One region of the Paenibacillus sp. JNUCC 34 genome, then DNA from elsewhere that is predicted to be linked to it. Evidence: riboswitches for the same ligand, from Rfam matches in the RefSeq annotation. Region 1 holds a riboswitch; the other holds the start of a gene.
The links. A riboswitch is a leader RNA that binds a small molecule or an ion and turns the genes downstream of it on or off. The one in region 1 is predicted to bind S-adenosylmethionine.
Positions count from the first base shown of each region.

Region 1 (14,993 bases):
ACTTGACCGTTCAATTTACCTGCAACGGCATTTTTTCTAAGTCCGCTGCTGATGGAAGCTGCCACATCTTCAATGCTGCTGCCTTCCGCGTATTCCCGGACGGAGCCGTCCGGAAGCTTAATACTAATAGCCATCCTGCATTCCTCCTGAAAGAATCATTGTTTAATTTCACGTTTGATCCTTATGATCCACACCTGCAGGACAACATAAAAAACACCCGTCCCGCAAAGGGACGAGTGTTATACTCGTGGTTCCACCCTAGTTCGATCTTCAGAAACAGTCATGTATCCACTGCTTTGAGAAGATCCTTCGTTGGCATTGGGTAACGGTAATGAACCGGCGAAGCCTACTCTCTCCTGAACACTTTATACAGTGTCCAAGGACATTTCGACAACGCAGCTACAAAGGGGTAAATCAATAGCGTACCGGAGGAAATTACAGCCGGGTTTCCTCTCTCTGGTCGGTCTTAGCCTGCTTGATTCATGTCTCTGTCGATGCTTTTTACGTGAATTTATCAGTTATTATAATCCCGTTTTGCCGGGAACGTCAAGTCATCATTAGCCAAGCTTCCAAGAAAGGGGCTGCATTCAGGACAGCTGATGCACACCTCCGCCCGGTTATCAAAAATATGTGCCAGTGTGACAATGACCGGAAGATCCGGCTCTCGCGTATGAATGATCATACGTGCAGGGGATACCGAGATCAACGTACTAACGACCATATCCTCAATTTCCATATCCTGATCAAGCCGTTCCATAACCAGCCCTTCGTCCCGCATCTTCTCGATCGGTCTTAGACTGCCGTCGAGCAGAAGGAAATCCTCTCCTCCCTTATGGATGACGTGAACTAAAGGCATAAGCGGCTCCTGAAAATACACAAAATATTTAAGCAGACTGACAAACTCCTCATATTGCTGATCCAGCATAAACTCATCTACCGCATACTCCGCCATTTCCCTTAACTCCTGTTCATACAACTGCATCCGAAAGGTCATAAAGCCATCCAAATTCAGATCAGGAGACTCCGACAGGCAGACAAAAATACTGTCCTTCAGCTTCCGCCTGCGCTGCTGTGAATAATCACCTGACAGATTATCATCCTTTGCAAGCAGCATCAAAAACCATTGCAGAACACGCTCGGATTCTTCATTATCATTGAACTCAAATTCTGACAGCAGCAGCCGGGCTGCAATATCCTGCTCTTTCTCCTCCAAGATGTAAGCTGCTGCCGCTTCAGATACCAGCCTGCGCACCAACTCAGCGGATGAGGTCCATGCCGTGAGCGGCAGCTTTCCAGAACACGTCCAAATGACCCGATCTCTCGAAGCGCTGAACGAAAACTTCAACTGCCTGCATTGTTTATGTAACTCTTTCTGCTTGTCTGACAAGATACGGTAAAAGGCTTCTTTTTCACCGTCAGTCCGTGTATTGACCGATATGCTGAACAGTTCCATGGAATCGCTCCTTTCGGGTTCCCTGTTTCAGTATATGGGGACCTGAGGGGGGATATACGGAACTCATTTTTGGAAAAAGAAGCAAGTTGATATCCTGCCTGTTCTGACGGGGTCAGCCTGTTAATGAAGTCACGCAAGAGAAACGGTTATGCCGTCTTAAAAAAAGCCCTATCTCCACGATACTATCGGGAGACAGGGCATAATATTAGGATACGTATTAATTCTGCATCACAAAATCGCGATCAACGGTACTATTGTCATTAAATACTCGCAGAATATCATACTTCGTATTCCGCTGGGCAGGGATGTTACCACTCTCGCGGATCAGCTTCAAAATGGACTCGATGTTCACTTTATACACCGCACCTGCGGAAGAAACCACATTCTCCTCCATCATCGTGCTGCCGAAGTCGTTGCAGCCGTATGACAGAGACAGCTTGCCAATTTCCGGCCCCATCGTCACCCATGAGGATTGGAGATTCGGAACATTATCGATAGCCAGACGACCAATCGCAACTGATTTCAAGTATGCCTCAGGCGTCTCGCGTTCGCGCTTCAGGTTCGTGTTATCCGGCTGGAAGGTAAACGGTATAAAGGCAAGGAAGCCTTTGGAGTCCCATCCGTTCTGAATGCATTCGTCTTGGGCATCACGTATCCGAAGCAAATGAAGAGCTCTTTGCTCCATCGATTCACCCAACCCGATAACCATAGTTGCTGTCGTATTCATTCCAAGCTTGTGTGCCGTCTGCATAACGTCCATCCACTGGCGCCAGCTGCCCTTCAGCTTGCTAACTTTCTGACGGATACGGTCGTCCAAAATTTCGGCCCCGCCGCCAGGCAGCGAATCCAGACCAGCATCTCGTAGATCACGAACGACTTCTTCCATGCTAAGCCCTGACACTTCCATCATTTTTACAATCTCTGCTGGTGAGAAGGAGTGCATCGTAATGTTAGGGAAACGTTTCTTGATGTTACGAAGCAAATCCGTATAGTAACTAAACGGTAGATTCGGGTTCGTTCCACCCTGCATTAAAATCTCCGTTCCATTCACATCTTCAGTTTCCTGAATTTTTTGGAAGATCTCCTCATCGGACAACACGTATCCTTCTTCATGTCCCGGTCTACGGTAAAAAGCACAGAATCGGCAGTACACATCACACACATTCGTGTAGTTTACGTTCCGTCCAATAACGAAGGTCGTAATCGGATCAGGATGCAGCCGTTTGGTCATAATATTGGCGGCATGACCGATTTTTTCAATCTCATCACTCTCAAAGAGAGTCACGGTATCTTCTAGATTCAAGCGCTCACCGCGCAGCGCCTTATCCAGAATACTATTAACAGTGCTCATATATAGGATCCTCCCTTTATCACAACTAAAAGACAATGAAATTCACTTGCCTACATATAATAACTTTTTCATCGTACCACATAAAGGAAGTAAAAACGACATCCAGATTACTAGATGCCGTTCTACAAATTATGTCATTTATGCACTCCAAGTGCTCCATCCAAATCAGCAATAAGATCATCAATATCTTCCAATCCGACCGAAAAACGAAGCAACCCATCGGTGATCCCGCGTTCATGGCGTACTTTCTCTCCCATTGCAGCATGGGACATCATTGCAGGATAAGAGAGAATACTCTCTACTGCACCCAAGCTTACAGCTACCAAAGGTAGTCTAACCGCATTCAGCACTTGCTTGGCTCTCTCACCTGATCCCACATCAAACGATACGACTGCGCCATAACCGCTGCACTGCTTCTCATGAATCTCGCGTCCCGGATGATTCAGCAGACCCGGATAGTATACCGCCTCAATATCATTTCGTCCGGTAAGCCAAGCCGCAAGTTTGGCAGCACTTTGCTCACTATGTGTCATACGTGCGCCCAGCGTTTTCATGCCACGCATCAGCAGCCAGGAATCCTGTACGCCAAGCACAGTTCCGAGTCCATTCTGAAGCTGCTTCAGCTGCACTCCAAGGCTCTCGGTTCGGGCAACAGCCAAGCCTGCCAGCACATCGCTATGTCCTCCAAGAAATTTGGTTGCGCTATGAAGAACAATATCTACTCCCTGTTCGATCGGCCGTTGATAGTACGGAGTCATAAAAGTATTATCCAGTATCGTTAATAGTCCGTGATCCTGAGCCCAAGCCGTAACTGCGCCGATATCCGTTATTTTTAACGTCGGATTCGAAGGCGTTTCCATATAAACAGCCTTCGTGTTGGACTTCAAGGCTCCCTTTACTTGTTCCAGATCGGTCATATCCACGAATGTACATTCCATACCCATCCGGTTCAATATGCTCGTTAGCAATCGATATGTACCGCCATATACATCCTCTGTCACGATAATATGATCCCCTGCTGAGAGCATCATGAATGTGCTTGAGATTGCCGCCATACCTGATGCATAGGCAAAGCCTTGAACACCGCCTTCCAGCAATGCTATATAATCCTCCAACACTTGGCGTGTAGGGTTGCCGGATCTGCTGTAATCATGAACTGGCGGGGCAAACACATCCTCATGATGGAAAGTGGAGGCTTGATAAATCGGCACACTGGATGCGCCCGTTGTGGAGTCAATTTCTCCTCCGAAATGTAGCAGTCTGGTTTCAAATCTAAGGGGATCTAAATCCGGCCTCTTGCGATTATGGTTTCCATGTCTGTTCTGGTTGTCTTGACTCATCTCTATGCTCCTCCTTCTATTTCAGCTGCAGCAGCATTTAAAGCGGCATCCAGATCCGCGATTAAATCGTCTGCATGCTCAATACCTACGGAGAAACGAAGTAATCGGTCATCCACACCAACAGCTTCGCGAATCTCCAGAGGAATGTCAGCATGTGTCTGAACCGCCGGATACGTCATTAGAGATTCAACCCCTCCCAGGCTCTCGGCAAAAGCAATCAGCTTAATATGACGCAGCAAAGGTTCAACATACCTCGCATCCTTCACTTTGAATGAAAGAATACCTGTATTTCCACTGGACTGCTTCTGCTGAATTTCATATCCGGGATGATCGGCAAGAGCCGGGTAGAATACCTCAGATACTGCCGGATGCTCCTTGAGAAACAGTGCAATCGCCATTGCATTGCTTTCATGACGCTCCATTCTAAGCGCCAGTGTCTTCATGCCGCGCATCAGTTGGTAAGAGTCCGTCGGACCCAGCACCGCCCCAATCGAATTGTGTAAAAAGGAAATTTCCTCTGACAGCTCTTTCCCCTTGGTAACGATTAATCCTGCCAGCACATCGTTGTGCCCTCCCAAATATTTAGTTGCGCTGTGCACAACGATATCGGCTCCAAGCTCGATCGGTCTCTGAAAGAACGGTGTCAGCAGCGTGTTATCCACAATACTGATCAGGCCGTGATGCCGGGTCCAACTACAGATAGCCTCAATATCTGTTATCATCATCAGCGGGTTCGTTGGCGTCTCGATAATGACCGCTTTTGTATTTGGTTTTCTGGACTGCTCCAGCGCGTCCATGTCATTCGTATCGACATAAGTTGCGCTTACTCCATACCTAGACAATATTTTTTCGATCAGACGGTAAGTGCCTCCGTATAAATCCAGTGATACGATGAGATGATCACCCTGTCCGAAGAGGGCGAACACGGTCTGTAATGCCGCCATGCCGGAACTGCAGGCAAACCCGGCATCCCCTGATTCCAATGCAGCCGCCGCTTCCTCCAGAACCTGTCTTGTCGGACTTTTCGTACGGATATAATCAAAGCCTGTACTTTGACCCAACTTCGGATGACGGAATGCTGTAGCTTGATAGATCGGAAAATTAATGGCTCCCGTCACCGGCTCCTCTACTGAACCAATTTGAGCCAGCCTGCTTTCAATTCTCAGTTGTTTCTTCTCCATGTTCGCTCCTCCTTTTAATATTACTTTTCTTTTCTCTCTAGATTTGCGGTCCGATATCATAAGGCGTTTCTTGATATACATAGTAATTCAGCCAATTAGAGAATAATAAATTCGCATGGGCTCTCCAAACGGACGGCGGTTTTATAGTCGGGTCATCCTTCGGGTAATAATGGCGTGGAAGTGAAACGTCCAATCCTTTGGCGGCATCCCGTTCATATTCCCACCGAAGCGAATCAGAATCATACTCCGAGTGCCCTGTTACAAACACCTGTCTACCGTCCTTTGAGGCTACCAGATAAATTCCAGCCTCCTCGGATTCAGACAAAATTTCAAGCTGAACTGATTGCTCGACATCTTCCCGGCGCACTTCGGTATGCCTAGAATGTGGAGCATAGAACACTTCATCAAAACCCCGAAGAAGTTTTACCGTCGGTTCGTTTACGGTGTGGGAGAACACACCGAAGCATTTCTCGGAAAGACTGTATTTCGGCACACCATAATGATAGTAAAGACCCGCCTGAGAAGCCCAACATATGTGAAGGGTCGAGGTTACATTCTTTTTACTCCATTCAAAAATCTCGGTGAGCTCATCCCAATAATTCACTTCTTCAAAATCGAGTTGCTCGACAGGCGCACCCGTAATGATCATGCCGTCAAAGCGGCGATGCTTCACTTCCTCAAATGTTTTATAGAACGACTTCAAATGCTCTGCCGGAGTATTTTTAGAAGTATGAGAGCCCGGGTGAAGCAGGACAACATCCACTTGAAGCGGTGAATTACCGATCAGGCGAAGCAGCTGTGTCTCCGTCGTTTCCTTGGTCGGCATCAAATTCAGAATGGCAATCCGCAGCGGGCGGATATCTTGATGAAACGCATGGCTTTCATCCATTACAAAAATGTTCTCCCCAGCGAGAACTTCCTTTGCAGGCAGTGTGTCTGGAATTTTGATCGGCATAATTACTCCTCCTTCGGGTTAATAAATAGTTTTGACTACATGATACAAGAAGTCGAGAAGGCCAAAGTAACGCAAAAATGACCTATCTCTAATGAGAAAGGTCATATGTACGTGTACGTAAACTATGCGCCTCTCTCATCTGTCAGAATTTAACGGTCCTTAACAATAAGGCCGCGTACATCCTGCAAGAATTAGCACCGTGCGATATTGCCGTCGGTTGCCGGGTTTCATAGGGCTAGTCCCTCCACCTGCTCTTGATAAGATTTAGCTGTATGAAGTTGTCATCTGTTGATACTGATTATTACTTTAAATCAAGAACATTTTTTCGTCAAGAAGCTTTGAGCTAAAAAAAATGTAACGTCTCACCTCCTACTTCCATACCCTGTACAAGGAAGTATCTTACGCTTAATTCCACCTTGAAAGGTAATAACCCCAGCGGTATACTAGACAAGTGCTAATTAACCATATGAAAGAGGTGACATGGAAGATGGACGGTGACCCGAGCCAGAGGCTGGATGTGAATGACGAAAAACCGCATAGGACCAAGATCAGCTCACCGGTGGCGGGCAGCGTTATTTTTCATGCGCTCTTATAGAAGCCTTTATGCCGAATTATTTAGAACACCTGCCGGTATGCCGGTAAGCTGATACCCTATGCCTTTAATCGAGTATGCGTAAGCAGTGAATTAAAGGAGTGATATCAGATGAAAATCCGGTTGGTGAATTCGGGTGTTTTTACCCCCATCGACGACATTAAAACGACTCTTACAGCTCCGGCTGACGGGTTTTACTGGATCGATGCCGATGTAGAAGACTTGGCGGAACTCCAACCCCTGTTCTCTCTGCACGACCTGGCAGTTGAAGACTCCCAAAGTGAAGAAGAGCAGCGTCCAAAGATTGAAATATACGAAAACCACTATTTTATCGTAGTGAACAGCATCCGCTTTGACGATGAGGAGATTTTCCTCCGGGCCCTGAACATTTTTCTGGGCAGACATTTTATCATTACTGTAACCAAGCAGAAAATTCATGAGCTCCGGGCTGTGAAACCCCTACTGTGGGAAGATGAAGCAAACTCACCGGACCGCTTCCTATACATTTTGATTGACCTGGTCACAGACAACTACTTCACGGTTGGCGACCGGATTGAGGCACGCATCGATCAGCTTGAAGAAGACATATTGATGCATACCAAGAAATCACATCTGAATGAAATTATCGGTCTGCGCAGCGAGATTTTGTGGCTAAAAAAAGTACTTGGACCCCAGAAGGAAGTCATCAACACGCTGAACAAAAAAGACCTGCGCCTGATCGATGATCAACTACAAAAGTACTTCAGCGATATTTACGAGAATGCTGTGAAAATATCCGAGACGTTTGAAACCTACCGCGATCTGATGAGTAACCTTCGAGAAGCTTATCAATCCAGCATCGCGAACAGGGCGAACGAGATTATGAGAGTGTTTACTGCCATGACCACAATCTTCATGCCGCTGACGGTCATTACGGGTATATACGGTATGAACTTTGATTTTATGCCTGAATTAGCATGGAAATATTCATACTTTGTTGTCCTTGGACTTATGATCTTTCTCGGGTCAGGCATGTTTTATCTATTCCGCAAAAAAGAATGGTTATGAAAAGCTAAAAACGGGTGTCCTTCATTTACGAAAGGCACCCGTTTTGTCATAGTTACACAGCGTCCCGCTTCTCAAAATGCTGCCGGCGGAACCGGATCCGGATAAGGCGCAGACGCTCGTACCGCTGCTCCATGCCACCCTCCGCTGCTGGCTCCTGACCATACACTCGCTGCATTACCGGTTTAAGAAAAGTGTCTCCCAGCTCCTCAAAAGCTTTCCAGATGGCCGACTGTTCCGTATCCGATAAGCTCTCAAGCTCCATACGGATAAGAAGTTCTGTGTCGTATCCTTCCTTCTCCAGCCCCTCCAGTTGTTCGACTAAATCTCTGCGCGACATTCCTGTATTCTGACTCAGTTGATCCAGTGTCAAACCTTCCGCTATGCCCATCAGCATTGTCCGGCCCATACGATAGTTCTCCAGCTCCTGCTTATACTTATATTCTTTCTGTTTATAGAGCCAAGACAAAAACTCCTCCTCCTTCAGCTGACGAAATACCCAATCTAGCGGAAATGCTGTCGTTCTTTCTAACTTCGATGTCATTTCGATCCAGTCGGCACCATGCTCAGCAGCCTTATTTGACCCAATCCCCGGCAGCTGAAGCAGCTCTTCCTCTGTCTGCGGCATAAAGGCGCTAATGAGGCGAAGCACACGATTACTCGCTATAAAATATGGGGCTTTACGTCCAGCGGCCGCTTTTCTTCGGCGCCAGGCACACAGCTCCGTATACAGCTCCTCCGATCCGTACAGCTCACTGTAGCACTGGAGCTTCAGGGCCGCGTGATTCTTCCCTTTGGAATCTTCTATCTCATGAAATATCCCTTCGATCACCGGTCGGTAACCTTCACTTAGTTTCATGGCAAGGCGGTGACGGTACACACACAACAACTCCTGCCATGAGCTTCCCTCATACCAATCATCATCCTGCGCATGTCCATCCGGCTCGATATCTCGCCAGCCCAAACGCCATATTCCTTCCTCCTCCCCAATCCACACTTGTGCGCTATTCTCATCTTTCGCCCCACCATTTCTAGACATCTGATTCATAAAAACAATCTGCATACCCATTAACCTCCCGTCATTTATTTAGTATCAGTACAACGCAAAACAACGAAAAAAAGCACCTTCCCCGCCGTAGCGTCAGAAAGGTGCTTCCCTCGTTTAAAACATCCGTTATACTGTTTACCCATCATGATACCATAATTTGTAACAACGTCAATGGGGATGTTATAAAATCAAAATGTTATATAGGTTGTCTCAACTTTTCTTGTATAATGGACAACAAACATCCTTCGAAGGAGTGAATTGCCGATATGACCGGGGAATCGCAGCAGCTTGATTTTTTATCCGATAGTACTGAGTCCACATCTACCCGTTTCGTCACGTTCATCGGCCCATCACTCAAACGTTTCGATCTGGCCGTTACGACCACGAACCTTTTCTATGGGAAGAAGTTGGTTACCGACCTTCAGTTCGGAAGAACTGCTATTCTTGCTGCCGATGATCTAGAGCAGGAAGGGTACCTCGAGCGCACGTTTAGTCTGGAACGGGACCAGGCAGAAGATTTGCGTGAATTTCTGACGCTGGTGCTGGGAGATGCTCATTTTACTGATTAACCAGTTTGCAATAAACAGAAAAGGGGATCCCTTACGGTCCATCGACATGGGATGCCCCTTCGTCTGTTGTAGGACGCTACGCGTACGAATCGTTCCTACAATCGCTCTTGCCGTCCTCTCTGCTGCTTCGTGCATTAACACAAATGAATTCCCATCCCAATTTTTGTATTGTATGCAACAATTCGTCCTTCGCTACCGTATCATGGGATATTGTTGCACTTTATACAACATTCACTGAATTACGCATCGCACACAGCTCTCAGCGCACAAGTACGGCATTGCATGTCGGTGGTCACAGGGCCTCTTTAATAACTTTTTTGTAAAAGAGAACGGATAACAACCCAAAGATAGAGTACAATGCCGTATACAACAGCATAACTATGATCATTGGTGTCCACAGCTCTGTCCCGAAAAAGAACCACCCGGATTGGACAGCAAAATAGCCATGAGATAATCCGATAATGAGAGGAATACCAAAATTGAAAAGCTGTTTCATTTGAATACCCCGCAGTATATTTCCTTGCGTAAATCCAAGTTTTCTTAAGATCGTGTAATTACCCTTCTCCTCTTCACCTTCATCCATTTGTTTAAAGTAAAGGATACATCCTGATGTAATGAGAAAGGTAAGACCTAAAAACCCGACGATAAACATAATCAGTCCCATATTAGCTTTCTGCGTAGTGCTTAGATTACTCTGCGACATCACTTCTTCGTCAAAATTCAATTCGTAAAAAATCTCGTTTGCTTGCTCAATCTTGGTTTCATCCTTAATATCAATACCGAAATAATCGGAATTTTTTTTCTGAATCTTAGGATCCACGTCCAGCGCCAGCTTTTGATAAATTGAATCATCCACAATAGCCGTAGGCAATCCGCCGCTGTTAAAATTCCAAGCCAGTATCGCTTCCTTATTGGTTCCTATTAATTTTTGATCAATCGAGCTGGTCTTGCCCTGTAAAATAATGCTTCCTGTTTCTTTTAGTCCAACAAACTTATCAAGTGCATCATTTCTACCCGTAAAAAGCGTCTCCTCAGCAGATAGATCAGTTCCCTCTACCTGTTTTTCACTTACCACGGCAAGGACCATGCTTTTGGCGTCCTTTCCCTCTAGCTTAGAGCCTAAGAGAGACACATCTACATTCACATACACAACGTTTCTCTGAATCTCATCGTAAGCAATATTTTGAGCTGACAATGCTTCTGTAAATTGTTTTTTGTATTCGGGCCTAGTGACAACGAAATCGTTAGGTACGCTTTGTTCCGCTGATTTTTCGGCCGAATAGTAAGAAATATAACTCAGTGACAGCAATCCAATCGCCAGAGCGGAAACTGTTGTTATAACCGTTAGCAATAAAGCATTCGACTTCATGCGGAACATGATAGATGAGAGAGACAGCACCTCATTCAGTGACAAATACCCGTCCTTGCTTTTACGAATCATATTAAAAATGAAGCTGACTGAACCTTTGTAGAACAAATATGTCCCGATAATAACCGAAGCCAAAATCAAAACCATATTCAAAAACATTGCGTTCATATCTGTAAGTTTACCACTGAACAGTTCAGTCGATAGATAGTAACCATAAAGGATGAACCCGATTCCTGCCAGCCCCATCAACATCTCGAACATGGACATTTTTTTCACTTTTTCCTGAGTCGTCGAAACGGCACGGAACAAGGACAAAATGCTCTGTCTTTTAATGAACGTATAATTCATGATCATGATGAGAATGTAAACCACGGCAAACACAATAACCGTTTGGATTAACGCTTCCGTTGAAAACCTTAAGGTAGCTTCTGACTCTACATCTGTTACTTTGAACAAAATCATAAGAATGAGCCGGGAAACCGAGAATCCTGCAAATATACCAATCAGCATGGATCCAAAATACAGCATTAAGTTCTCCAGACTGAGAATCTTAAATATCTTCCCCTTAGTCATCCCGATTAATTGAAATAGCCCAATTTCTTTACTTCGGCGTTTGATAAAAATGTTGTTTGCATACAGAAGAAAAATCGCAACAATCGCAACGAGCAGGACCGAGGCAGCTTTTAAAGCTGCGGCGCCTTTCATCGATCCTTTCAATTCTTCCATGGCCGGATCATACTGCAGAGTGACAAAGGCAAAGTACAGCGCCACACTAAAAATCAAGGCAAACACATAGAGAAAATAATTTTTTATGTTCTTTTTCAGATTTCGGAAGATGAGAGAGTTAATGCTCATTTTGAACACCACCTAGAACACCTTGCGTTTTTATAATGTCATTGAAAAAGGCCTGTCTTGACTCCTCACCTTTGTTCAGCTGTGTGTAAATCTGTCCGTCTTTAATAAAAATAACTCTGCTGCAATAGCTGGCAGCCACCGGATCATGGGTAACCATAATAATCGTCGCCGCAAGCTTCTGATTTAATTGGCTCAGCTTATTCAATAGATCGGAAGCGGATTTGGAGTCCAGCGCGCCTGTCGGCTCATCTGCAAATATAATGCTTGGTTCATGAATAAAGGCACGAGCTGCGGATGTCCGCTGCTTTTGCCCCCCTGATATTTCATTGGGATACTTGTCTTTAAGTTCAAAAATACCAAGCTCCGTTGCTACCGTTTTAAACTTTTGATCCGCATCTTTTTTGGATACGTTTTTGATAGATAACGGCAATAGCACGTTCTCTTTCACAGTCAAGGTATCTAGCAGGTTATATTCCTGAAAGATAAAGCCCAAATGGTGCTTTCTAAATTCAGCCAGCTGCTTTTCTTTCATGCCCGTAAATTCTTTTCCCTCGATTTTAATCGTTCCCTGGCTAACTTTATCAATGGACGAAAGTACATTAAGGAGCGTTGTTTTACCTGATCCGGATGCTCCCATAATACTCACGAACTCGCCTTTTTCTACGCTAATGTCGATGCCTTTCAGCACTTCTTGCTTATTCAGTTTGCTACCATAGCTTTTATAAATTTTATTAGATTCTAGGATCACCAATTTTCACACACTCCTTTTTTTCTTACTTTCATCATAATGCAGCTTTCCCACGAAATCCTTCGATTCTCCGAACAAATCATAAAAGCATGTGACATTCCTGTCACATGCTTGTGATACTCACAAATTCATTCTTTTGAGGAAACGTTAACGTAAATGTAGTGCCGATCCCAAGCTCCGAGGACACATCTATACGTATGGATAAAGAGTGGGCCACCTTTTGTGTTAAATATAGACCCATACCGGTCGCGGCACTATCTTGATGCTGGGTTGTTGATGTAAAACCTTTATCGAATATGCGGGGCAGATCTTTCGGATCAATTCCACGGCCAAAATCCTTGATCACAAGCCTGGTTTGACCGTCGTCATTATAATCACATTCAATGATAATATCGGATCTTTCGCTGTATTTAACAGCGTTCGTTAACAGCTGTCTGATCATAAAGCCAAGCCATTTAACATCCGTTAACACTTCGGTGACCTGAAGGGTAACATCAAAACCTATCCCTTTTTGCATACACCAAGTTTTCAGTTCTTTAATTTCTTTGAAAATGATTGGCTCTAATGCCGATTGTTCGATATACAAATCATTTTTAATAAAAGGTATGCGCTTTTGGTGCAGCTGCTGATCCAGCAGCAGGTGAATACGCAGCCACTCGTACATCAATTGTCCTTTTAAAGTTTCATCATTTGAGCGTTCAATCATTAGCTGCATCGTTGTGAGCGGGGTTTTTACTTCATGAATCCAGGATAACAACTCATCTTTCTCCTGCTCCACTTCGATCAGGCGCTGGGAAAGTTCGTTTCGGTATCGCTCATTCTGAAGAATAACGCTCTCTTCCACAATTTTTTCAAGAGGGCTCTCCGCTTCAGCAAGCGCCGATATCCCATTCGTTTGATCCCATATTTCAATACTTTTATAAAATTTGGTTTCTTTATGATATCTTATAAGGAAAAAACCTATGAAAATAAGTGTAGACAAAAACACTATATATAGGATAGACATAAAGGGGATTGAAGAATCGACGAAAGCAACAAAAAGAACAAGCAGCTGTAGAAACAGAAATAATATAATCCAGCTTCGTCTCTCCACAACATACTTTTTAACCATACGAGTTTGCCTCTTCCGTAGCCATATACCCTTGTCCAACCTTCGTTTCAATGTAAGGGTCGAGCGCGATATTTTCCAGCTTTTTGCGCAAGCGGTTAACGTTGACTGTTAGCGTATTATCGCTTACGAAATGCTCATTGTCCCACAAGCTTTTAATAATATCTTCCCGGCTGACAATCTGATTTTTTCGCTCAATGAGCACTTTCAGTATAAACATTTCATTTTTCGTCAGTTCAATGGAGCCCTTCTCATTGGTGATGGTATTTTTTACGTATTCCACTGTTGCACCACGCCAGGATCTGAGCTCGATTCGCTCGGTATTATAATTATATACGCGGCGAAGGATGGCTTGAATTTTCGCGATTAACACATCAAAGTGAAATGGTTTCTGGACAAAGTCATCTGCGCCTAGCTGCATAGACATAACCATATCGGTAGGATGATCTCGTGACGATAGAAATATAATCGGTACGTTGGAATGGGAACGAATCATCCGGCACCAATGAAAGCCATCAAATTTCGGCAGTTGGATATCTATGATAACTAGATCCGGTTTAATCGCGGTAAACTCATGCACGATATTGCTGAAATCATGAATACCATACACTTCATAAGACCACTGCGATAGCCTTTCTTTAATCTCCTTAAATAAGGTCATGTCGTCCTCAATTAACATAATTTTAAACAATACAGTCACCACACTTTTTCTTGGCATTCTTGTAACAAGTGTATAGTATAAGCTTTCTGGATGCTATAGATTTCAAAAGTGATGCATAGAGGGTTTATAAGGTATGCTTAGTGACACGTAGTGAGTAAAGGCGCTACGAGTACGAATCGTTCCTACAATCGCTCTTGCTCCCGATGCTAGCTTTCCTACGGAAAGCTTTTAGGCGAACGCTGCCGCTTGTCCGGAATCGCTTCGTCCTCTCTGCTACTTCGTGCGTTTGCATCAGTCAAAAAAAGGATCATCACCAAAGGCAGTGCTTGACGAGTTTATAGTTGAGGTGACTGCGATCATATCAAACGGCTGTTGTAACATTTGTGATGCACTCACTGATGTCTAACGTTTGAAAGGGCTGCGACCATAGTAATTTTGTATGTTATACAACTTTGGAGAAGTAAAATGCCTAAACCTGCTGATATTGTTGCAGATTCTGCAACAATCCCTTCTGAGAAGAGGTAAAATAATTGATCCCTGTTCCTATTGCTGTATTACATACAACAATCCGCCTCTCACCTCTACATGATGGAATAAAGTTGTACTTTATGCAATAATCACTGGGCCCACGGTGTGACGTTCTATGCCGGCGGTCGAACATGCGAACTCTGTTGCATGCCGGCGATTAACCACATACAAATCCTGTTGCATGATGTGAG
Region 1 is NZ_CM177770.1:1,278,095-1,293,087, reverse strand. It holds gene thrS (threonine--tRNA ligase) at 1-134, opposite strand, end outside; gene AC2TF5_RS05910 (putative sporulation protein YtxC) at 515-1,453, opposite strand; gene mqnC (cyclic dehypoxanthinyl futalosine synthase) at 1,671-2,804, opposite strand; gene AC2TF5_RS05900 (aminotransferase class I/II-fold pyridoxal phosphate-dependent enzyme) at 2,939-4,144, opposite strand; gene AC2TF5_RS05895 (aminotransferase class I/II-fold pyridoxal phosphate-dependent enzyme) at 4,147-5,325, opposite strand; gene metA (homoserine O-acetyltransferase MetA) at 5,363-6,280, opposite strand; SAM riboswitch class I at 6,413-6,544, opposite strand; gene corA (magnesium/cobalt transporter CorA) at 6,984-7,919, shown strand; gene AC2TF5_RS05880 (HRDC domain-containing protein) at 7,972-8,979, opposite strand; gene AC2TF5_RS05875 (DUF3055 domain-containing protein) at 9,231-9,533, shown strand; gene AC2TF5_RS05870 (FtsX-like permease family protein) at 9,826-11,757, opposite strand; gene AC2TF5_RS05865 (ABC transporter ATP-binding protein) at 11,747-12,508, opposite strand; gene AC2TF5_RS05860 (sensor histidine kinase) at 12,609-13,616, opposite strand; gene AC2TF5_RS05855 (response regulator transcription factor) at 13,609-14,304, opposite strand.

Region 2 (14,993 bases), 350 kb from region 1:
CCTTTATTTTTCGGAGGATCACTAAATACAGCTCTTCGGCTGTAGCAGCTTCCACGATTTCGTCATTCACAAAAGCGAATGGTGCCAGATAGCATTGTCCACAGTTTGTAAGGCAGCCGTACTCGATGACCTCGCAATCCGGTCGTTCCTCGAGCGGTTTTAGAGCTTTATCTGTACCGAAATGTGCATTCCCAGCACAGAACTCAACAATGGGTCGCATCATGATTTACCTGCCTTTAGATTGGCATTTTAATTTGCCGGTTTATGTACTATAATATAGGGAGGAAAGGAGTTGAACAAGATGAGCGAAAACGCACAAAGCACAACATATGATGAAGTGGCTGAAGTGCTCGATAAGCTTCGTCCGTTCCTGCAGCGCGACGGCGGTGACGTGGAATTGGTCGACGTTGAAGACGGCATTGTTAAACTGAAACTTGTAGGTGCATGCGGCAGCTGCCCAAGCTCCACCATAACCTTAAAGGCCGGGATTGAACGTGCCCTGGTTGAAGAAGTTGAAGGCATCCAAGAAGTAGTACAAGTGTTTTAAAAACTATATACAAGTAGAACGACTCCGTTGTCCTTTTAGAAGGACGACGGAGTTTCTGCGAGAAATATAAGCCAAGTATAAATGAAATCTTATACTTTCTTATATTTGAACGAAAGAGTCCTGGTTCTCATGAACCAAGACTCTTTTTTTAGGTAATATATAAATGTCTATTGTTATTCTGTTGATTTACTCAGGGATGATGCGGGGGCGAATGGGATCCAGCCCGCCGGATATATCCATAATATTGCCTGTGATGAAATCCGATTTCTCCATACAGAGATACTCGATGACCCGGGCGATGTCTTCACCGCTTCCGGAACGTCCACGAGGAGTAAACTCATCCGTTATGCCGAACACCTCATCGATCGTCTTCTCTTTGTTGGCTCCCCGGATATCTCCGGGACAGACCATATTTACCGTAATACCGTAAGGGGCCTCTTCTACAGCCAATGTCTTGGTGAAGGATACAAGTCCCACTTTGGCAGCTGCGTAAACAGAACGGTGCGGCCAGGATCTTGCTTCACCCGCATGACCGAATCCAAAATGAATAATACGCCCCCATTTCTTTTCTCTCATGGAGGGCAGGACACGATGATCCAGCAGCATAACGCCAGTCAGGTTGCCATTAATCAGATGTACGATTTCATTACGATCATATTGTGAAAACAGACGTCGTTCCCGAATAAACGGACCCGCATTGTTCACCAGAATATCGACTTGTCCGAGCTGTTCCTCAGTCTGATCTACAAGACTGTACAATTCCTCTTCCACAGCGATGTCCGCTTTCACCGCAATTGCCCGAACACCCATCCCTTCGATCTCTTTCTTAAGAGTGTATGCCTGCTCTTTACTGTTAACGAAGTTCAGCGCAATATCGCAGCCCTGCCGTGCTAGTGTTAAGGCGGTCATTTTTCCCAATCCCGTCGCACTTCCGGTAATCAGCGCCACTTTCCCCTTCAAGGCATTCCCTCCTCCGGTCGTGATTCTCTTCTCTCAGTATAAAATATTTGCTTCCTCCCCACAACTTGACGCTTTTTTCACACTAGAAAGAGCTGTATTTCCGTTATTACGGAATTACAGAACGAGATCACTGGAATAATCCTGCCTCTGATAATCGTGTAGCCTTCACCACATAAGATGCCAAGCCCGGAAACATGCGCGCCATCCCCGGATATAAACGATTTGTCTTCGCAAAAGCTAACTTCTGAATGGTACGTGCTCTCCTGAGCAGCTTCGTAAACTCTTCGTTGGCTTCCTTAATATACTGGATTTTCCATTCGTTGTACGTTATCTCATCCCGTAAATACCGATCCGTCAGATTTGAACACAGCATCGAGGATCGTAGTGCTATGGACATTCCGTCTCCGCATAGAGGAGGGATCATTAACAGAGCATCCCCCACATGTGGAAATGTGGACCAAGGCTCAGGTATGTCAGACAGTCTGACGGGCGCGATCGATACCTGAGTTCCTTGGACGGGTACAGCCTGCTCCAATCTTGAAGCCAGCCTCGGATTGGTACGGGAGGCTGCTTGCAATATATCCTGTACGGATTTACCGTTCGACTGAACGATATCGAGTGTAAGTAAAGCCGCCACATTAACCATTCCATTTTGTATAGGAGAGATTCCTGTGTAACCACCTTCACAAAAATAAAGCTCAACCTGTGACTCTGCTTTAATCCCGGTGTAATGCGATTTTAGCCCAACATATATGGTTTCATCCCGATGTGCGTCATCTGTATTCGCAACACACTTGGGTTTGCGGGTTCCGTATGCGCCAATGACAGCTTTAGCATAATAGCAAATGTTGTCATTCCCTTGCCTTGTTTCAACCTTGTACCGGTTGTTATCCAGCTGGTCAATACCAGTAACGGTTGTTTTGGTTATAATTCCAGCACCAACAGATAACGCTTTCTGATGAAGCAGACGATCGAGCTCATACCGACTTATTCCCCAAGCACTCCCAGGAAGCGGTGCCTCTATTTCACCACCGTGAGGCATAAAGATGCGTGCCTTATTCATCGTGCTCGGCTTCACCTGATGCTGCAGCAGATCAACACCCAGAAATTCCAGCATTTCTTGAGTTTCCGGGGACATAAATTCACCGCATGTTTTATGCCTTGGAAACGGCTGGCGATCCAGCAATAGTGTGTCATGTCCCCGCTCTGCAAGCTGCACCGCTGTACTGCTGCCTGCAATCCCGGCTCCAATTACTATGACATCCACTTGCTTATCCATGGACAGCACCTTCCTTTTAGAGGTTGTTCAAGAAATCATCCTCATCATATTTGCTTATGAGGTATCACGACGGCATAACGAAACAATGGCTTCCAAGTGTAGGTCATCGATTCATGATTTAATTTTCTCTTCAGGTCTTTCCAATCCGCCCCGGTAAATCCTTTGGCAACAGACAATGGACCATCATGCCGAATATAACGATTACGAGATATGATGCGGGTAGTGAGCCATACGGCGGTATAAGAAACCGCATGACGGTGAATATCATTAATTACAACTCCATACCGGGAAGCTCTCAACATATGAGATACGATATCTATCAATTCTTCACCAGTAAAATGATGAACAAATTGCGAACCGGTTACAATATCAGCAAATGCCTCCGGCATTTCCCGAATATCCCCCTGCTTTACCTGAATACGCGGTTCATTTTGAAAAAGTGATCTGGCTTCCTCGCACGCTTCTTCCGTCAGATCAACCAACGTGATCCTGAGTTGTATTCCTTTATCGTCCGCCCATTGAAGCAGCTTGTGATTGACATCTCCCGAACCTGCACCCACATCCAAGATGCTTAGCGATTCAGGTCTTCCTATGTCATTCCACAGTTTCTCGATCCCGTATCTCGTCGGCCCAGGTGCAGCAAATATTTTGTTCAGACGTCTTAAATGTTTGAGCGCCTCAATCAGCTCTTCGCCTCCGGTCGAAAAATCATCCATTAATTCGTCTTCCTGTGCCCTTTTCGTTAGATTTCTAAAGATAGGCATGCTCATGTTCCGTAACTAAAGAGTCATAAGATGGGATATACCTGAATCGCATAAGTTCTGCCGTCAAACCCGGCCCAAAGGCCAACGCCACTCCTTCTTTGGACGTGCTGTCCACGGATTGGAGCTCACTGCGCATGGCACTCAGAACAAACATAATCGTTACAGAGGACAAATTCCCTGCATTTCTAAGAATATCCCTGCTGAATTTGGTCTGATCATCACGCAAGTTCAGCACATTTTGTACAGAATCGACAATTCCACGACCTCCAGGATGAATAGCCCAAAGTTCTGGTAAATCATCCCCTGCAAGCAATAACTCCATTTCTGGTACAAGATGTGACCCTAACAGCTTCGGTATTCGCGGGGAGAGATACAGATCAAACCCGGCATTCCCAACTTCCCATGTCATATCTTCCGTAGAATCAGGCAGTAGAACCGAGTATCCTGTTCCTAGCTGCAAATAATGAGTATGATGCTGCTCTGCATGGCCAATTACACACGACGAAGCCCCATCTCCAAAAAATGAAGCCGCAAATAATGCCTCTCTCTCCTTCGCAGGCTGAAAATGCAAAGTACACAGCTCAACGCATACGACAAGAACTTGTGAGCCTGGGGCACTTTGTACGATATCCCTAGCCATTTGAATGGCTTTTAATCCAGCTGCACAACCCTGAAAGATCAGCGGGAGACGGTTAACACGTGAAGAAAGCCCTAAATGTCTTATTAGCATAACATCAAGACCTGGGACATATTGGCCGGTACAGCTAACCGAGATGAGATGGGTAATATCCCTAGGCTGGATATTGGCGTCCTTTATTGCTTTTTCCGCAGCCTTTATTCCTAAAGGCAATGCTTCCTTTCTATATGTATTCATGCGTTCTTCAGTCGTAGGAATGCCTGCTCGATCACCGGAAGGTAAATATCGGCATTCTTCAATTGGACCTATATAGTTCGGTTCACATGTATAACGAGTCTCCACCCCACAGGATTTGAAAATCCTCCTGGCAAATCGGGCCAAGTCCGGTTGGTCATGCAAAGAAGAAGTCAAAAGCTCGGCTACAACGGACTGTGAAAAAGAATGGCTCGGCAAAGCAGTTCCGATGCCTAAAATTGAGACCTGGGACTTGTTAGAGACAGGGTTCATTTCAGTACCTCCTGATGGAAAAATATAATACACCATATGTTATGTCTCATACATTGCTATATTATTCCGTTATTTCACCTGATTGCCCTTAACATGCAATATGAAATCTTATATATAAAAATTAAAGCAGGCCACCCAAGAATGGATGGCCTGCGTTTGGAGCATATCTCGCTTTTACTTAGAAAGCAGGGATAACTGCCCCTTTATAATTTTCTTCGATAAATTTCTTCACATCATCGGAGGTCAGTGCTTCTGCCAGTTTCTTAATACCTTCGGAATCTTTATTGTCCGAGCGCGCTACAAGAATGTTCGCATAAGGATTATCCTTCTCCTCGATGAAGAGAGCATCCTTCGTAGGATCAAGATCTGCTTCGAGAGCATAGTTCGTGTTAATGATCGCCATGTCCATCTCGTCCAGCATACGTGGCAGCATAGCCGCTTCTACTTCTTGGATCTGCAGATTTTTAGGATTTTCTGTAATGTCTTTCGCTGTGGATTCCAGCTTATTCTCATCCTGCAGCTTGATCAGACCATTTTTGGCCAACAGCGTAAGTGCACGTCCGCCATTGGAAGGATCGTTCGGAATCGCAATCACAGCGCCATCCTTCAGTTCGTCTACAGACTTGATCTTTTTGGAGTAAGCACCCAAAGGTTCAACATGAACAGCCACTACGGACTCAAGATCCATACCACGTTTATTCACTTCACTGTCCAGGTAAGGCTTATGCTGGAAGAAGTTAGCATCAATTTGTTTTTGATCTACCTGCTGGTTTGGAAGCACATAATCCGTAAACTCCACAATTTCAAGCTTGACGCCTTCTTTCTCAAGTGCCGGCTTAATATGCTCCAGTATCTTGGAATGCGGCTCAGGTGATGCACCAACTTTAATCGTCAGACCTTCCTTGCCGCCATTATCTGCGGACTTATCCCCGCAAGCTACTAATACCACTACCAGTGACAGACTGAGAAATCCCAATAACAACTTTTTCTTCATCTTATTCTCCCTCCAAATCATGAATTAAAATTATATATATCTTGTCTTGCTATCTGCCATATCATTAGATTATTTCTTTATTTTCTTGTAAAATGCCGCACCAGACGATCGCCTGCCATCTGCAGCAGCTGTACGAGCAGTACCATCAAGACGACAGCCACAATCATAACTTCGGTTTCATACCGGTGGTAACCATATTTAATAGCCAGGTCACCTAGACCACCGCCGCCTACCTGTCCTGACATCGCCGTGTAGGAAACAAGCGTAACGATCGTAATTGTCATCGCCGCAAGCAGGCCTGGACGCGCTTCGGGAAGCAACACCCGCCAGATGACCTGACGTGTGGATGAACCCATCGCATGTGCCGCTTCGATCACACCTTTATCCACCTCATTCAGTGAGGTTTCCACAAGTCGTGCGAAGAACGGAGCCGCTCCAACGACGAGCGGCGGAATCGTTCCGAGAACCCCATAAGATACACCGACAACCGATTTCGTAATCGGTATCATGGCTACAATCAGAATAATAAATGGTACGGAACGAAGAACATTGACGATAAATGATAGGATGGAATATCCGAAACGAACCCATCCAGATGTTGAGCGTGCCGCCATGTATAGCAGTATGCCGAGTGGTAGACCGATCAGAAACGTAAACACAGCCGAGGAAGCCAGCATTCGGAGAGTATCCAGTGTTGCCGTGATGATCTCTTCCCAGTTCACCTCGGAAAAATCAAGTCCGAACATCAGTCCATCACCTCCACGTCAAGTCCTTGTTCCTGCAGCTTCTGTATGGTCAGATCAATAGCCGGCATATCCCCTTCAAACCGGACGATCAACTGACCATATGGCGTATGCTTGATCGTAGAAATGGTACCTTGCAAAATCGCAAAAGCTACCCCGGTTTCGCGCACCGTATGAGAAAGAGTGGATTCGTATGTTTTGGAACCCAAAAAAGTGATTTTTGCTGCGCGAGATGACTCGGTATGAGGAGCATGAATAGCGAGCCTCAATGCTTCTCCGCTATCCGTTTCATTTCGGATAAACTCTCTTGTCACTTCATGCTTCGGCTTCAGGAACACTTCCGTTACAGGCCCCTGTTCTACAATGCCACCCTGATGAATTACGGCAACCCGGTCACAAATATTCTGGATCACATGCATCTCATGAGTAATGAGAACAATCGTTAGATTAAAGTGCTGGTTAATGTCCAATAGCAATCTGAGAATGGAATCCGTAGTTTGCGGGTCCAGTGCAGAGGTTGCTTCATCACAGAGCAGCACCTCCGGATCACTTGCCAGCGCCCTTGCAATACCAACTCTTTGTTTCTGTCCCCCGGATAACTGCGAAGGGAATTTGTTCCGATGAGCCTCCAGCCCGACCAGAACCAGCAGTTCATTCACTTTCCGTTCAATCTCTGCCTTGGGTGTCTTTATTAAACGCAATGGAAACGCAATATTATCAAATACCGTTGCTGAAGAGAGCAGATTAAAATGCTGAAAAATCATCCCGATCTTGCGACGCTCTCCTTGAAGCTGCTTATTGCCAAGAGCCGTCAGGTTGACCCCGTTAACCCATACCTCACCGGAGGTTGGGCGTTCCAACAAGTTAATACAGCGTATCAGCGTGCTTTTGCCGGCACCAGAATGTCCGATCACTCCGAATATTTCACCTTTTTCAATCGACAGATTCAATTCGGACAAGGCTGTGGTCAACGTTCCGGCTTTTCCGTACTGCTTCGTCAATCTCTTAAGTTCGATCAATCCCGGTTCCTCCTATTCTTAATTCTTCTCATCTTTTATCGAAAAATAAAAGAGCCCTCTCTTTGCAGAATCAAAAAGGGCTCTCTTTACGTAAAGACGAATGCCTTTTCTCATCTGTCAAAACTGTCGTTGTCCGCAGTTTTGAAGGAATTAGCACCATGACATTCCTTGCGCTTCAGCCATGTTGGCTGTGCACTGGAATCGGTTGCTGGGCTTCATCGGGCCTGTCCCTCCGCCTCTCTCGATAAGAAAACATCGATATGAAATTATACATTGACTTACACTAAAAAACAGATCAAGGAATGCAATTGTTAGTATAGTTTCTTTTCACACGTTTGTCAAAAGGAATTTATAGGTTCATATGCTCAGGAACTAACGCCTTTTTTCGCCCAGAGATCGTTTGTGTAATGATATGAAGCGGCCAGCGTTTTGCATACCATATCAAGTCCTTGCTTCAAATCGTCCAGATGCTTATCCATATCTTCCAGCTCTACCTTATCGTGTAGTCCTTGGTGCCGCTGCCACAGATCATCCTGCATCTCAGAGTTCATGTAATGAATTTCCGCATTGCGCCGTTTGCGAAGCACACTTAGGAATGGCTTATAGTGGTTCTTAATACCTTCCAGCTTGTCCGCCAATTCATCATGATATTTTAAATACCTGAACTGGCGAAGCACAGTGAAATATGAAAAATGAACCTTAACCTTGGACGTATGAAGATCATACAATTCATTCAGCACAGTCCCGAGTTTATCAAGAACCGAGAACACCCGGATAAATCCATTCTTATAAAAATACACGTAACGTGCATACTCCTCTTGTTCCTGAATCGACATGTCATCAACATATCCAGCCTTTATCGATTTACGGAAATGGCATGCGGCGAACCAACTCTGCTCCAGCTCATCCAATGATCCAAGCAAGCCACGGGTCCATATCTCAAGCTTACGAAAGTCATGCGTTGGATCCTGATTTTTCTCTATCTCTCTTTGTAAAAGCTGGGTTGTCTTTAGCATCGTTTCAATGGCGTCTTTAAGCAGACCCTCATTTTTTCGGGGCGGTTCCCCGAGCAAAATTCGAAGCATGGCGTTACCCCCTAGGAGTCAAGTTCTGAAACTTTGAACAGCTTGCCCGTGGACTTTGTTGAAATGATTTATAATAAATCAACGATTTATACACTTTTGTTGAAAGGGATTGGCTCTTCACCAAGTGGTGCTTCAAGCTTGCTTAACTGCCATGCCCTCACACTTAAATAACATAAAACTCCAAACAATGCAGAAATAAGCAGTGTATGCCCCAAAGCTGCAAAAATATACAGTTCTTCATTATGCATCGTTGCCATCAGCAATGGACCGCTCAGAACTTGCAGTAAACAGAGCATCACCGCGGCGACTCCAAGCATTTGAATTTCACGGTTATCCCGGTTGCGCCAAAATGCAAAATGCCCCATGGTCGCGACCACGATAAGCAGAAGTGCAGCTGCAACTCTATGCATAAATGCAATACCTACTCCACCGGACAGTTCCGGTATAATCTCGCCGTTGCACAGCGGCCACCCCGAACACCCTTCCCTCGAATCGGTGTGACTGACAAACGCACCGATGTACACGACGATATAGGAATATATCGTTGTAGCCCAGACCAGATTACGGAATGACTTGCTCACCCGAGGTTGCTGTTCGAGCCTACCAGGTTCTTTGGCCTGCTCAATTCTACGCATACTTAATGCAAGCATGACAGAGCTTGCGAACGCAACAAGGGAGAATCCGAAATGCAGCGCCATTACAGCTGCGGATTGCGGCTTCATGACAGCCATTGCACCCATAATTGCTTGAAGAATGACGAATATGGAGGTCAGGACCGCATATGTAACGAGTTCACGACTCTCGCGCTTAAACTTCCAGAACGCAATCAAGGAAGCAAGAGCCGACAAGCCGGCCATTCCACTGACAGCACGGTGGGAGTACTCTATCATGGACGACAGTGTGTAAGCGGGAACAAACTTGCCGTTACACAAAGGCCACTCCTGTCCGCACCCCATGCCCGAACCGGTTTTGGTCACGACCATACCGCCAAAGGTTGCGAGAAACATGACTAGACATGTCAAGTAACTGAGCCATTTTAATTGTTTATTATTCACGATTTCCACCTGCTACCGTATTCATAATAATGATTAATCCAACATTGCTTACTGTCTCTCACAACCACTAAATGCAAGTCCAACATATATTATAACTGATACACTAGCTTCGATCATAGACTGTTTGTTACAAAATGTTCAAAAACAAAACACCGTCGCCCGTATAAACGGTCGGCGGTGTGATGTAATTACTTGTGGATTGTTCCGTATACCTCTAAAGCGCGATCTAGGAAAGTTTCAATTTCTTCCCGTGACTTGCGCAGCTTATTTACAAACCGGACTAGCTCACGACCATCTGTGTAGGCTACGAAGCTCGGGATGCCCATGATGTTTTGCTGCTGGCTTACGTCACCAACGGCTTCAACGTCAACTTCTACCAGTGTTAGCCGGTCGGAATATTTACTCTCTACTTCCGGCATAAATGGATCAATAAATTTACAATCAACGCACCAATCAGCTTTAAATACTGCAATCGTCAATTTCGGAGACTGAATTGATACCTGAAATTCAGCTTCTGATGTAATCTTTTCCATGGGAATCTCCCCTTTCCGTCTGAATTTGTTCTCCCTAAGTGAAGCAAAATGTTGAGTGGAAGTCAAATTTTAAAGCCATACTGACAATAAGTTCACTGACATTCAGGAAAGAAGGTGCCTTATGAGCCATTCCCAAGGTTTCAAGACCGGTCGCCAGTCCATCTGGTCACTGCTGTTTTCCGTCCCTCGAGCTGTTGCTGAGGCATTTGGCGGTTTAACCGCCGCTTGGATTGCGTCCAGTGAGCTTCGGCGCTGCCCTAAGGACTTAGCCTGGAATGAAGGCGCCGCCAGAAGTATCACATGTTTGCTGGATAAAACTGCTGAAGGCTGTCAGCGGGAACGTGCTGGTCAAACGATGAGGTTCGATCCCTTGCCCAGGGACTCAACGGCCGAAAATAACCTGAGTCAGCTTCCGGCACAAGATCATCTTCTCATCCAGCGTATTCATGAGGCTGTTATTGAAGCCAATAAAAGCAATATTACACGTACCCGGGCTTATCTCGAATTTTACGAGGACTATCCAGAGGTTCATTGGGCTCTTCTTGCCCACATGGTCTCCAGAAATGCCGGGTGGAATATGTCCGATCTGAAGAGCGGTCTCATGTCCGATTTAACTGACAACCGATTCAAGAACCATCTGTACCGGTTTCTCGAACGTTGTAATGCCTTGATATTCCAAGACGCCTATCCGCAACTTTTACTCTATAAATTCAGTAAACAGAAGGAACAAAGCTACTTTCATCTTCTCCCTTATTTTCACGTTTCGGCATTCATGACTCCATTTTGGGAGCGGTTTTGGATCGATCGGAACAGCAGCCTGCTGACAGTCGCCTTGATCATCAATGAGCAAAATTATATAGAAGGACGCGTCGTCAGTCATCCATATTTCCGAAAAAATGTATTAGAGGCCCCATCTTTCCGGTTGCATGAGCTTGTGCGGTTGAATCAAATCATTTTTCCATTGGGTGATACCTGTTGCAGACATGATTTTTTTAAAGAATCCATCCTGCCTCTTCGGCCTTTAGTCGGATTGATCATGAATCATTTTGACGATTCATCAAGCCGAATTAAAGCCGGGAAATCGCTATATGCCATGCTGTTTGGATATGAGGATATTTACCGTGGTGTACTCAAATATGTCCACTGCTCACCGCATTTGGGCTCACGCTCGGAATACTGGCCGGCCCTATTCACAACACAGTGCAATAAAGCCATGGACTCGCTTGTAGAAAGTAAAGAACTCCTTCAATCAGAGTGGCTGACAGACGGCCATCAGCTATACAGCCCGCTCCTTGAAGATGTGTGGCATGATACGGAATATGAGCCTATTCCCCGGTTTGATTGGTTTCAGGAACCTACCATGCTTCGTCATCTAAGTAAACCTGTCCGACCTTTTCTGGTTGATATGACCCATGCCCACCGCACAGCGCTGGAGAGAATGGCATTTACTCATGATCTGAGCGGGCACTTGAATTCATGACGTATTCAATCAATGAAGTGACATAAAAAACATAACAAGACTACTTCAAGAAAGGGGGTGTACCAAAAGATCAATTGACCTGGGACACCCTTCTTTGCCTGTTGTAAGGCGCTACGTGCTCACCCCACATGATGCAGTTCTATCTTTTTCTTTAGTTTTCTCTTCCGCTGGTAAGCACCATTTTATCTACTTTTTTGATTATTTCTTCCTTGGTAATATCCGGATGGTCAATCATAATGGAATAGCGTAATTTCCCTTCGTCCCAGGTAAGTATACGTAAGTCTTCCATATATTCACCCTTCATGCCTCGTACCGTCACATTTCCTTTATTCTTAGCCCCCTCTCCTTTAGGGATTTCAAAAATGCTCAGTGTCGATGAAGGGATGTCTTGCACGGTATAATAAACGGTTATTTCTGTTCTTTTCAGCTCGCCTTCATAGATGTTCCATTCCACTTTATCTATCTTCTCTTCGGAATCCTGGAATACTAGGAAAGAATGGCCTAGTGCTTCAGCAGCCTCCGCCAACGTTCCTGAATGGGTTGGGTATTCCGTATTCAATGCTTTGATTTCTACATCTTCAGGCAGGTCAAGCGTAAAGGTATTACTATCAAAACTTGGTGAGTCATCTAGTAATGTGTAAATCACTTCAGAACGGATATCGCCTGAGATGGAATTTGACTTAACCACAAACCATGTTTTTTGATCAACCCAAAACTCCATGTCACCTAAAAATGAATCCTTCGACTTGGCTTTTACCTTTAAATGATAAGTATTCTTACCAAGTAGTTTTTCCTCTCCCACCACTTCATACGTATGGGTGTCCTCCAGGTTTTCGAGCATCCTGGTCAGCTGCTCTTTTTGCGTCAGGCTGCTTGGCAAATCTATGCCTGCAAGGTCAATCGATTGAGCCTGGTTACTTCCTTCTTCATAAATTAGCACCTGTTTGCCTTCATTTAGTGTGTAAGACTTCTTATCACGCATTTTGTCAACTAAAACAGTCTTTCTTTTTCCATCACTTCCGGCATACTCCTTGAAGGACACATCCTCAGTCAACTCATCATTCGTAAATATCTTATATTCTCCTTCGCCTATATAAGTTTCCAGCTTATTATCCGTCTCCAATACATAAGACATAATCTCCTCCGAAGAAGCGGTGATATTCCCGGCACATCCTGATATCAAAAATATAGCTGCAACAGGTACGATTAACAGATTTCTTAACTTCAACTCTCTTCTCCTACCTTTCTTTTATCCAGCATGCCGCAATGGTTCCGTATCCAGCGCTGGACCACAATTTTATTTTTCCTTCATGTCTCTCGATTAGCATTTTGGCTATGCTCAGCCCTAGCCCCGAGCTTCCGCCTTGCCCTCTCGATCCGTCTCCTTGGACAAAAGGGAGAAATATTTTTTCCTGCATAGGATCCGGTATGCTGTTTCCTTCATTTTGAATCAATAGTATGGTTCCGCCTTTTCGCCATTCATCCAGTTCCTCTTTAAATAATGGGAAAACTTCTTGTGATAAATGCTCATCTGACGAAAGTGCAGCAAGCAGAATCTCTTTTCCCGTATCTGTATGGCGAATGGCATTGGCCACCAGATTATCAGCAAGCCGAACCATCTGCTTAACATTTACTCTGTAAGTACCGGTGATTTTTTGATCGATACTGAGCTTTATCCCTTTCTTCGAGCAAGGTTCTTCGTAGCCGGAAAGAAGCATATCAAAGAATTCCTCTCCTTCCACTTCAACCAGCTCTGTTTGGTGGTGTGAGGCTTGCAAAGTAGCATAAAGCGTCAAATCATCAATCAATTGCTTCATATATGCCAATTTTTCAAATAAAATAGTCTGATATTCTTTCTTTTCTTTTTCAGACAGCTGCCGGTTGCTCTGTAGTGCTTCCGAATAAGCCTGGATGACAGTCAAAGGCGTCTTCAGATCATGCGATAGAGCGGCAATAATAAACTCTTTTTCTTTTTGCTGTTGAACAACTTCCTGCTGCGACTTTTCGATCTGTTTTTTCATTCTATAAAAATGAGTCTGCAGCTCCCCAATTTCATCGTTGGAGGGAGGGTTTGAGGATAAGACTTTCCTGCCGTCCGCAAAAGCGGTCATTTGTCGTTGCAGCGACTGCAACGGCCGATTCAGCTTCCGGTTCAGCAAATATACAACTGTTAAGAAGACAATGATCATAAAGATAAACAGTCCGCCAAAAATTAAAATCGTGCGGTCCTGCACACCCCTCAGCCATTCATCCCTGCTGATGGTCACCTCATAAAACCCGACTAATTCACCTTCACTGCCAGTCACAGGCTTTTTTACAGAATATGTACGCAGATTTTTCTGGAGATGGTTTACATTTTTGTACAACTGATTCTTATCCAGCTTAGTAAGCCTGCTTACTAACGGCTCTTGCAAGGATGTATAGAGCAGAATGCCATCATAACGATACAGTGTAATTCTCATCGACTCATCTGCCTGATTGTCCACTTTCCTATAATGCTTCTGCGGCTGTATTTTGTAATAAACCGGATTTTCCAAAACAGGCTCAAGTTCAGATAGTGACTTAGTAAACTCCATATATTCGCGCATGTCTCGCTTTTGGTCATAACTGCTCACAGTGATATAAAAAAGATACAAAGCTATAATCGGCAACAGCATAACTATAATATAGCTTATCATCAGCCAATTTCTGATTTTCATAGAACCTCTCCAATAAAGCGGTAGCCGACGCCCCAGACAGTCTGAATAAAGGAAGATGAACGGGTATCATCCTTTAATTTTGTTCTTAAACTTTTAATATGGACTGTGACCGTATTATTCCCATTCACATCCTCCTGCTGCCAAACATGCTCATACAGAGCCGATTTGGAAAAAATCTCGAAAGGGTTCTTGGCCATGAGGCACAGCAATTCCCACTCTTTCGATGTCAGCATCAGAAGCTCTTTGTTCAGATAGACGCTTTTACTGGAAAAATCAATGCTCAGACCATGAGCATAGCTGACCGCCTTCTCCGTATCCTGCTGGTTTTGATACCGCCGGTACCGCCTTAAATGAGATCCGATCCGTGCACTTAATTCCTCCAGGCTGAAAGGTTTCGTCACATAATCATCTGCGCCGAGATCAAGACCGCGAATCTTACTTTCATCCTCAATCCTGGCACTGATAATTAGCATTGGCACTTCCGATTCTTTTCTAATGCTCCGACAAAGTGTGAACCCATCCACTTCAGGAAGCATAAGATCAACCAGCACTAAGTCATAATGCCCCAGCTTAAAATCTTCCCAGCCTTCCTTGCCTGTTGATGCCCAGGTTACACGGTATTCCTCCTTACGCAAATGATCACAAACAACCCTTGCAATCTCCCTGTCATCCTCCACCAGCAGCACCGCTG
Region 2 is NZ_CM177770.1:926,369-941,361, reverse strand. It holds gene AC2TF5_RS04285 (YuzB family protein) at 1-223, opposite strand, end outside; gene AC2TF5_RS04280 (NifU family protein) at 302-547, shown strand; gene AC2TF5_RS04275 (SDR family oxidoreductase) at 734-1,507, opposite strand; gene AC2TF5_RS04270 (NAD(P)/FAD-dependent oxidoreductase) at 1,635-2,786, opposite strand; gene AC2TF5_RS04265 (methyltransferase domain-containing protein) at 2,831-3,550, opposite strand; gene AC2TF5_RS04260 (type III polyketide synthase) at 3,537-4,694, opposite strand; gene AC2TF5_RS04255 (MetQ/NlpA family ABC transporter substrate-binding protein) at 4,873-5,688, opposite strand; gene AC2TF5_RS04250 (methionine ABC transporter permease) at 5,766-6,434, opposite strand; gene AC2TF5_RS04245 (methionine ABC transporter ATP-binding protein) at 6,434-7,450, opposite strand; SAM riboswitch class I at 7,558-7,701, opposite strand; gene AC2TF5_RS04240 (Cthe_2314 family HEPN domain-containing protein) at 7,816-8,535, opposite strand; gene AC2TF5_RS04235 (COX15/CtaA family protein) at 8,622-9,590, opposite strand; gene AC2TF5_RS04230 (thioredoxin family protein) at 9,779-10,123, opposite strand; gene AC2TF5_RS04225 (DUF2515 family protein) at 10,245-11,603, shown strand; gene AC2TF5_RS04220 (LolA family protein) at 11,755-12,831, opposite strand; gene AC2TF5_RS04215 (HAMP domain-containing sensor histidine kinase) at 12,842-14,302, opposite strand; gene AC2TF5_RS04210 (response regulator transcription factor) at 14,299-14,993, opposite strand, start outside.
Region 2: another riboswitch for S-adenosylmethionine. It lies ahead of AC2TF5_RS04245 (methionine ABC transporter ATP-binding protein); the one in region 1 lies ahead of metA (homoserine O-acetyltransferase MetA).